3 regions of the Streptomyces sp. NPDC051286 genome follow, and region 1 is predicted to be linked to each of the others. Evidence: riboswitches for the same ligand, from Rfam matches in the RefSeq annotation. Region 1 holds a riboswitch; each other region holds the start of a gene.
The links. A riboswitch is a leader RNA that binds a small molecule or an ion and turns the genes downstream of it on or off. The one in region 1 is predicted to bind cobalamin.
Positions count from the first base shown of each region.

Region 2: linked by a shared signal. The riboswitch ahead of ACIBB8_RS20180 (CbtB-domain containing protein) and the one ahead of ACIBB8_RS30990 (ABC transporter substrate-binding protein) in region 1 are both predicted to bind cobalamin.
Region 3: linked by a shared signal. The riboswitch ahead of cobN (cobaltochelatase subunit CobN) and the one ahead of ACIBB8_RS30990 (ABC transporter substrate-binding protein) in region 1 are both predicted to bind cobalamin.

Region 1 covers NZ_JBITER010000046.1:21,098-24,361, forward strand. The annotation lists gene ACIBB8_RS30980 (acyl carrier protein) at 1-197, shown strand, start outside; gene ACIBB8_RS30985 (beta-ketoacyl-[acyl-carrier-protein] synthase family protein) at 194-1,417, shown strand; cobalamin riboswitch at 1,500-1,688, shown strand; gene ACIBB8_RS30990 (ABC transporter substrate-binding protein) at 1,724-2,791, shown strand; gene ACIBB8_RS30995 (FecCD family ABC transporter permease) at 2,788-3,264, shown strand, end outside.
Region 2 covers NZ_JBITER010000018.1:159,478-162,741, forward strand. The annotation lists gene ACIBB8_RS20170 (GNAT family N-acetyltransferase) at 83-637, shown strand; gene ACIBB8_RS20175 (CbtA family protein) at 705-1,475, opposite strand; gene ACIBB8_RS20180 (CbtB-domain containing protein) at 1,504-1,722, opposite strand; adenosylcobalamin (AdoCbl) riboswitch at 1,726-1,874, opposite strand; gene ACIBB8_RS20185 (histidine phosphatase family protein) at 2,001-2,579, shown strand; gene ACIBB8_RS20190 (Asp23/Gls24 family envelope stress response protein) at 3,058-3,264, shown strand, end outside.
Region 3 covers NZ_JBITER010000026.1:66,875-70,138, reverse strand. The annotation lists gene ACIBB8_RS24750 (precorrin-8X methylmutase) at 1-345, opposite strand, end outside; gene cobG (precorrin-3B synthase) at 402-1,694, opposite strand; cobalamin riboswitch at 1,776-1,907, shown strand; gene cobN (cobaltochelatase subunit CobN) at 1,978-3,264, shown strand, end outside.

The sequences.
Region 1 (3,264 bases):
AGATCCTTCCGGGTTCCACGATGGACAGCCTGGAGATGGACTCCCTCGCCGTCGCCGAGTTCGCCGTCATCATCAAGGAGACGCTGGGGGTCGAGGCCAACTCCGACAAGCTCTACAAGGACGCCACCCTTGCCGACATCACGATGTTCATCGATGCCGTCGTGAGCGGCGACCCTGCGATGAGCAACGCCCGATGAACAGGCCTGCCGTCGCCGTCACCGGCCTGGGGATGATCACCCCGGTCGGCAACGACACCGACGCCACCTGGGACGGGGTGTGCGCCGGGGTCTCACCGGCCCGCACCGTCCCCGAGCTCGAAGGCTGCGCGATCGACTTCGCGTGCACGGTCTCCGGCATCGATCTGGACGAAGCGGTCGGCGGCCGTGCGGCTTTCCGGATGGGGAGGTACGTCAAGTTCGCCGTCCTCGCCGCACGGGAAGCGGTCGCGGACGCCGGACTGGACCCGGCCGACTGGGACGGCAGCCGGGTCGCCGTGGTCGTCGGCACCAGCAGCGGAGGCTCCGCGGGCCTGACCGAACAGGCCGTTGCCCTCGACCGGCGCGGACCCGGGGCCACCTCGCCGGCGGGGATCCTCCTCACCATTCCGAACATGCCCGCGGCGGAGATCGCCATCCGGATGGGGGCGACCGGTCCCAGCCTGGCGCCGTGCACCGCCTGTTCGTCCGGGGTCACCGCGCTCTCCGTCGCGCGGGACCTGCTGGTCACCGGGCAGTGCGACCTCGCGATCGCCGGAGCCACCGAGTCGATCGTCTTCCCGGTCGCCATGACCGGATTCGCGCGGTCCGGTGCCGCCGCCACGAGGGACGGCGACCCAGCCCGCCTCTGCCGGCCGTTCGCGGCCGACCGTGCCGGTCTGGTCATGGGGGAGGGTGCCGCCGTCATGGTGCTGGAACGGGCGGATGACGCACGGGCCCGGGCAGCGGTCCCGCGGGCGTTGCTCGCCGGGACGGGCGCCACCACCGACGCCCACCATCCCACCAGTCCGCACCCGTCCGGCGCCGTCGCCCGGGCCGCGGTCGAGGCCGCGCTGCGCGACGCGGACTGGGCGGCCGAGGACGTCGAGCACGTCAACGCGCACGGCACGTCGACACCGCTGGGCGACGCCACCGAAGCCGCTCTCATCAGCCGGGCCTACCCGCACCGGCCACCCGTCACCGCCCCCAAGGGGGTACTGGGCCACTGCATGGGAGCTGCCGGAGCCATCGAGGCGGGGCTGACGATCCTCACGCTGCAGCGCGGGGTCGTACCGCCGATCGCCAACCTGGACGCCCCGGCGACCGAGTTCGACATCGACTGCGTCACCGGACAGCCCCGCCTCCGGCCCGTCCGGCGCGCCGTGAGCCACTCCTTCGGGTTCGGCGGCCACAACGCCGTGGTCGCCCTCCAGCGTCCGTAGGCAGGGGGCGGCACATGCCGGGGCGGTACGGCCGGGGCGCCGTTGGCCCCACCGCACCGCCGACGAGCCGCGCGGAGCAGCGTGATAGCTTGCCAAAGCCAGTCAAACTCCACGTAGGGGCCAGGGAATCCGGTGCGAATCCGGAGCTGACGCGCAGCGGTGAGGGGGACGGGCGGGGCCACGGCCACTGGGACATCCACGGGTGTCCTGGGAAGGCGTCCCGTCCGAAGGAACCCGAGTCCGAAGACCTGCTGGCACCTGCCGCCCGGTACCGGGCGACAGCACTCCGTACAGCGGGCTCCGCGCATGAGCCCTGAGACGCAGAGGGACTCCGTGCCGTCCATAGCCAGCCCCGCCCGCGCTGCCGCCCTGTTCTCGGCGGCACTCCTCCTGCTGACCGCGTGCGGCGGAGGGACCGACAACTCCACGGCCAAGTCAGCTGATGGCGAAGGCTATCCGGTGACGCTCAGGAACTGCGGCCGCACCGTCACCGTCGAAGCCGCTCCGCACCACGCCGTCTCCGTCGACCAGGGATCGACGGAGATCCTGCTCTCCCTCGGCCTCGCCGACCGGCTGGCGGCCACAGCCACCTGGACCGACCCGGTGATGAAGGGGCTGGAGAAGGCCAACGCGAAGGTGCCACGCCTCTCGGAGAACCGGCCGTCGTCGGAGAAGGTCCTCGACCAGGAACCCGACTTCGTCAGCGCCTCGTTCGAATCGACCCTGGCCAAGGGCGGCGTCGCCCCCCGTGAACAGTTCGAGGAGCTCGGTGTCCCCACCTACGTGTCGCCCGCCGACTGCACCGGCAAGGACAACACCGGCGGCGGCGACGGAGCGCGTACCGAAGCACTGACCATGGACAGCGTCTACGGTGAAGTGCGCGACCTGGCCGCGGTGTTCGGTGTCCCGCAGCGCGGCGACGAGCTCGTCGCCCGGCTGCGGGAGCGGGTGAAGAAGGCCACCGACGGCATCGACGCCTCCGACGCCACTCTCCTCTACTGGTTCTCCGACTCCAAGGCCCCGTACCTGGCAGGCTGCTGCGGCGCACCCGGCGTCATCACCAGGGAGCTCGGAGCGAAGAACGTCTTCGACGACACCCATGAGGAATGGCCCCAGATCAGCTGGGAGACCGTCGCCGACCGCAACCCCGACGTCCTGGTCATCGGCGATCTGACGCGCAGGGCACAGACCGCCGAGAGCGCCGCGAAGAAGATCGAGTTCCTGGAGTCCAATCCCGCGACGAAGAACATGGACGCCGTCAAGCACAAGCGGTACGTGCTGCTCAGCGGGCAGGCCATGAACCCGTCCATCCGGACGGTCGAGGGTCTGGAACAGGTCGCCGCCGGACTGCGGACGTTCGGGCTCGCCGGGTGACGGACACCGAACGGGTCGCAGGGGTACGTACGGAGCAGGCACCCGGAACCGATGCACACCGCAGGGCCGGTGGCGCACGGGGGCTGCGCGACGGTGTGCTGTGGGCCGCGGGCGTCGCCCTGCTCGCCCTGTCCGTCGCCGTCGCCGTCACCATCGGCCCTGCCCGGATCTCCGTCGCCGACGTCTGGTCCGCGGTGGCCGCCCATCTCGGGTTGGGCGACTCGCGGCTCACCCCGATCCGGGACGGCATCATCTGGAACCTGCGCATGCCCCGTACTCTGCTCGCCGCCGTGTGCGGCGCCGGACTCGCGGTGTGCGGCACGGTCATGCAGTCCCTGCTCCGCAACCCGCTCGCCGACCCGTTCGTCCTTGGCGTCTCCTCCGGGGCGTCGACGGGCGCGGTCGTGGTCGTGGTACTCGGGGTGGGCGGGGGAGCGGTGTCGATCTCGACCGGGGCGTTCATCGGGGCGCTC
Region 2 (3,264 bases), on a different contig from region 1:
TGCTACCCACTCCTTCCGGTAGCAAAAAGACTCCGATAATTCTGGTGCGCCGAAGCTCGCCGCCGTGATAGTCCGACGAGTCATGGGAGATCTTCTGACACCTCGACTCGTACTCCACCCGCTGAGTCCCGCAGAGGCGGAGAACATAGTGGCCCGCCGTCCGGGGCCGGGTGCCCTATGGGCACCGGAGTACCCCACCGACGGCGACGCTGCCGGGGCCAGGCATTTCTTGGAACACTGCGCCGACACCGGCAACCCCCAGCCGTTCGGCGCCTACGAGATCCGCCTCCGCCAGGACGGACACGCCATAGGCGGAGTGGGCTTTCACGGCGCTCCGAACGCGGAGGGGCAGGTGACGATCGGCTACGGCCTGATCCCTGCGGCACGCGGCAAGGGGTACGCCTCCGAGGCGCTGCGGGCACTGCTGGAGTTCGCCCGCGACGAGGGCATCGCCGCCGTGAACGGTGACGCCGACCTCGACAACATCGCGTCCCAGCGCGTCATGGTGGCGGCAGGCATGCGCTTCGTCAGGGCGGACGACCGGGTGAAGTACTTCCTGATCGACTGGTCGGAGGCATCGGAAACAGCGGATGCGACGGGCATGGCTGAAGCAACCGACGCGACGGACGCCGCATAGACGGCAGAACCCGCCGGGATGCCCCGGCGGGTTCTGCCGTCATACGGCCGACGAGTCGGCCTGCGCCTCAGCTCGCAGCGGCGGCAGCGTGGGACGTGGTACCGCCCCCGGCCGTCACTGCGCCGGCCTTGGGCACCAGCAGCCGCTCGGTCAGATAACCGAAGACCAGACCGAAAGTAGTCCACAGCGTGGCCTGAACGGCGAGGGTGGCGAGGCGGAACTCCCACAGCAGACTGGCCGGGAAGTCCTTGCCGACCTCGTTGAACGAGGGCAGGAAGGCGTAGGCCAGCCCGATGACGAACACATAGGCGGCGGACGCGGCAATGGACGCGTTCCAGTTGCCCAGGCGGGAAGCCAGCCGCTTGCCGAAGATGACGGCAGCGACAGCGAGCAGCACGCTGAGGGCGACCATCAGGAAGAACAGGGTGGTGCGTTGGCCGATCGTGTCGGGGTTTCCGACAGCCGGCGGATTGGCCGGGTATTTGAGGAACGGCACGACATACACGGTCAGCAGGGCGCCGAACGCGATCAATGCGGCCGTGGCCCTCGGGCCGAACCTGCCGATGCGGCCGAGGGCGTAGCAGAAGACCAGAGCGGCGATGCCGCCGATCGCCACGCCGAAGACCAGGACACCGGTGGCGAGACCCGCGGTGGACTGCATGGTGCGGCTGACGAGTTCCTCGCCGCCGTGCTCGTGGCTGTGAGACTCTTCGAGCGCGATCGCCGCGTCCACCCGGGATTCACCGAGGAAGTAGGCGACGGCAAGAGCGAGCGCGCCGGCGGCAAGTCCGGCCAGCATGCCGCGAACGAGCAGCGCTCTGACAGATATGGAGTTCATGAGCGGTTCCCCTGAGGTGCGCAGCGTGTCAGTGGCAGGGGAAACCGAGCAGGTGGCGACCGTCGTGAACCCACTCGTGGACACCTTCGCCGGAGACGACAGCGGTGGCACCCTGCTCGGCGCCGACGAAGTACAGCAGGACGAGCATGAGGATGCCGAAGAAGACCGCCCACGGGGCAATGGCCTTCAGCGAGATGGGGGTGATGGCGGGTGTGGCGACGGTTGCGGGGGCAGCAGTCTGTGCCATGGCAGTACCTCCTGAGGGAACACGCGTCCCGATCGTGGTGCCTGAGACGACAGTGCCGGGTCTGACTTCCCGCAGGGGTGCGGGTTCACAGTGGCGCGACCGTGCCGGATTCTCACCGGACTTCCGTCACACCGTCGTCATGTTCGTCGCGACCATACCGCCTGCAGGCATGCGCCGCCATGGCGCCATCTGCGGGGCCGGCAGGCCCGGACGCCATGGTGTGCTTACCCGAAAGGCCACAGTTCAGGGAGTTGACACCGGTGTTGACGGTACAAGTGATGTTGATCTCACCGGCGCTCAATGCGGCGCTGCGTGAAGCCCGTTTCGACGGTGACGCCCCGCTCGACGCGTCCGGTGTCCGGCGGGCGCGTGCGGCCGCTGCCACAGTGCCTGCCGCCGATCGCCGCGTGTGCGGAGCGGACGAGCGGTGCGCCGGTACCGCCGAGGCGTTGGGGCTGCGGTCCAAGCCCGAACCGACCCTCCGAGGCTGGGACTTGGGGCGCTGGAGCGGGCAGCGGCTGGCGGAAGTGAGCGAGGCCGAGCCGGAGGCGGTGTCTGCCTGGCTGTCCGACCCTTCGGCGGCACCGCACGGCGGCGAGTCGCTGCTGGACCTGTGTGCGCGGGCGGGCGGCTGGCTGGACTCGTTGCATCGGGACGGCGCCGGGGACGGCCGCGTGATCGCCGTGGTCGAACCCGCGGTGGTGCGCGCCGCGATCGTGCATGCGCTGGGTCTTCCGCCGCAGGCGTTCTGGCGGTTGGACGTCGCCCCGTTGACACTGACGGAGCTCAGTGGCCGGTCCGGCCGCTGGAACCTGCGCTGTGGGCGGTCACTGAGCACCGGAACCGACGCCCCGTAACCCGGCGTCGGCGTCCACCGCCGGACCGGCCCGCCCCGCCGGTGACGTCAGGCCACGGCATCCCCGACGACCGGTCCGGCTGTCCGGGTTCGTCGACGGAGCGACCGAAGCGGTCGTGGAGGCGGAGCCCAGGTAGGTGTACGCCCCCCGAGGTTCGCCACCTGCGGCAGGAAGACCACGATCAGAGTGTGGCGCAGCAGCCGTTCCGCTGGACGGAGAACACCGCACCGAACCGCAACGGCCCTGCCAACGGTGCATCGTTGGGCCGGCCTTTCGTCTGCGGTGACCAGCGCAGCGGACAGACGGTGGGCGGGCGAGCGATTTCCGTGACGAACCGCGGAATCCCACCCTTCCCCTCCGCGGTGGAGCCGCCCGTGGGTCCGCCCACATGCCCCTACCGCCCGAGCAATGTTGACAAATGGTACGTAAACTGGCCAAGGCGTTCGAATCCACCTTCTCTTCGGAAGGGCGACCGACCATGACCGATCAAACGCAGGTGAACCGGCCCGAGACCACCCGCCCGCAACCCGAGGTCACGCACGGAGCAGGACCGCACGGCGGAAACCGCAGAACGGAACCCGGGTCGCGGGGCCGAACCACGATCGCCGACGGCGTGGTGGCGAAGATCGCCGGGCTGGCAGCCCGGGGCGTGCCTGGGGTTCAGGGCATGGGAGGGGGATTCGCC
Region 3 (3,264 bases), on a different contig from region 1:
GCTGCGAGTCGTGCCCAGCTTCTTGGCGAGATCGGGGACCGTGGGGTCCGACAGGGTGCAGATGACCTCGTTGCCGGCAGGCAGCCGCTTGCGGGTGACCCCGCTGGCGACCATGGCCACGTCGCACAGGATCGGCGCACCGGAGCGCAGCGCCGCGCGGGCACCGGCCACGACCCCCGGGGTGAAGTCGATGTCGCGTACGAGGTCGACCATGCCGCAGGCGTGGATCATGCGGACCGCGACCTGGCTGACGTCGGCGGGCAGCCCCGCGAGATCCGCCTCGGCGCGGATGGTGGCGAAGGACTGGCGGTAGATCGCCGGTCCGTCCTTCTCGTACTGGAACACGGTGGTTTCGCTCTCTCCGGTCGGTGGTCGGGCTGCAGCGCCCTCGGGTCGGTGGTTCAGGTACGGGTGCGGCGGGCGGCGTTCACCGCGGCGGCCAGGTCGGACGGGCTGCCGTGAACCGTCACGGGGGCGCCCCGTTCACCGCCGCGGACCTGGGCCACCTGGTGCCCGCCCGGAACGGCGACGACGTCGGCCCAGGCGCCCTTGGGGTGACCGCAGCGGCGTTCGCAGCCGGACCAGTGGACGGGGAGCTGCCCGGCCACGGGCTCTCCGGCGGTCCGTACGAAGGCCTCCGCGTCGCCCCGCACATCCGCCAGGGACTTCGCACAGCCGGGCCGGCCGATGCACGCACCGATCCCCGTCCACGCGGAGCCGGGCCCGACGATCAGTCCGGCCGCATCCCACTCGCGCAGCCGCACCGCCGCGTCGCCGGGCGTCACGCCCGTCACGACGACGCTCCGCCACGGGGTCAGCCGCAGCTCGCGGCCCACGCGGGACAGGCTCGTCCACTGAGCACCGGTGAGCCGCCCGAGCGGCACCCCCACACAGACCGCGGTGCCCACGACGCCGTACGCGGGCTCCTGCGCCGCCGACGCCGGTGGTACGCGCTCCGCGGCACCGGCCACCCGCAGTGCCACCCGCACCGCCTCCAGCAACTCTTCGGCCGCAAAGGGCAGTTCGCTCATCCGCCAGGCGCCCGTCTCCTGCGCCGCCGCCAGAAACGTCTCGGCGGCGATGAGCGCCGCGCGCGGCGCATCGTCCCCGGAGACCCTCAGCACCGCCTCCGCGGCCCCGATCCGCAGGAGCGCGCTCCCGTCGCTCTGCCCCAGCAACGTCACATCCGCGCCCAGGGCATCGACGTCACCACGGCCGTCGTCCAGCGCGAAGAGAAAGCGGCCGGACAACCCGGCCGCTTTGTCACTTCCGCACAACAGCGCGTCCAGCGCGGTCAGCCACGGCCGGACATCCCGGTGGCCCCGGCCGTCGAGCCCGGAGAGCGGGGAGGCCACGACGTTGCGTATCCGCTCATGGCTCCGGGACGGCAGCAGCCCTGCCCCGCCCAGGAGTTCGGCGAGCCGTCCGCCGCACTCCGGGCCGAGGCCGCGCAACTGGACATTGCCCCGCGAAGTGAGATGCAGCTCACCGTCGCCCAACTCCCGTGCGGCACCGTGGAGCGCGTCCGCTTGTCGGGCAGTCAGCACGCCACCGGGGACCCGGACCCGCGCCAGCGCCCCGTCATCCGCCCGGTGGAGCCGCAGCGACCCCGGGCAGGCATCGCCGCGGTCACGGGAGACGGGCTCCCCCGGGGCCGATGGCGGGGTGTCGGAAGTGGACATGGCGGCGAGCATACCGACCATCATTCTGAGCTGTATGAATCCCATCCGATGTAAGGCCCTTACTATGCCTAGCAACGGGCCACCCGGCCCGGTATCGCCCAAGAGCCTGTCGGGCTCTTGGGCGACAGGGGAGGAAGCCCGGTGCGAGTCCGGCGCGGTCCCGCCACTGTGAGTCCGGCCCTGGGCCGGGCGAGTCAGGAACTCCCTTCCCCAAGGTCTCGACACCGCTCGAGCAGGGGAGACCCATTCCGACACCGCCCGGGGCGTGGACACCCCGAGGAAGGCCCGACGCCGCATGATCCTGCTCCTGTCGACGTCCGACACCGACCTGCTCAGCGCCCGCGCCGCGGACGGTCCGGTGACCTACCGCTACGCCAATCCCTCGCGCCTGCCGCTCGACGGCCTCCCCGTTCTCCTCGACGGCGCCGACCTCGTCGTCGTACGCCTCCTCGGCGGGGTCCGCGCCTGGCAGGAAGGGCTCGACCAGGTCCTCGCCACCGGCAGGCCGGTCGTCGTCCTCACCGGCGAACAGGCCCCCGACGCCCAGCTGATGGCCGCCTCCACCGTCCCGATCGGGCTCGCCGCCGAGGCGCACGCCTACTTGGCGCACGGCGGCCCGGCCAACCTGGACCAGCTGGCCCGGTTCCTCTCCGACACCGTGCTGCTGACCGGCCACGGCTTCGAGCCTCCGGCACCCGCACCGTCCTGGGGACCCCTGGAGCGCACCGCGCGCGCCTGTGACGGCCCGACCGTCGCGGTGCTCTACTACCGCGCCCACCACATGAGCGGGAACACCGCGTTCGTCGACGCGCTCTGCCGGTCGATCGAGGACGCGGGCGCCCGCGCCCTCCCCCTGTACGTCGCCTCCCTGCGTACCCCGGAACCCGCACTCATCGACGAACTGCGCGCCGCCGACGCCATCGTCACCACCGTCCTCGCCGCGGGCGGCACCCGGCCCGCCGAGGCATCGGCGGGCGGCGACGACGAGTCCTGGGACGCGGGTGCGCTCACCGGACTCGACGTACCGATCCTGCAGGCTCTCTGCCTGACCAGCTCGCGCAGCGACTGGGAGGACAACGACGAGGGTGTCTCCCCGCTCGACGCGGCCAGCCAGATCGCGGTCCCCGAGTTCGACGGCCGGCTGATCACCGTCCCGTTCTCCTTCAAGGAGATCGACGAGGACGGACTGCCCACGTACGTCGCCGACACCGAACGCGCCGCACGCGTCGCCGGAATCGCCGTACGCCACGCACGGCTTCGCCACATCCCGGCCGGGGACAAGCGCCTGGCACTCGTCCTCTCCGCCTACCCGACCAAGCACTCCCGTATCGGCAACGCCGTCGGGCTCGACACCCCCGCCAGTGCTGTCGCCCTGCTGCGCCGACTGCGCGCCGAGGGCTACGACTTCGGGCCCGAGGACGAACTCCCCGGCCTGGTCTCCGGCGACGGCGACGAGCTGATCTACGCCCTGATCGAGGCCGGCGGCCACGACCAGGAGTGGCTGACCGAGGAGCAGCTGGCCCGCAACCCGGTCCGTATCCCGGCCGCCGACTACCGGCGCTGGTACGCCACGCTCCCGGAC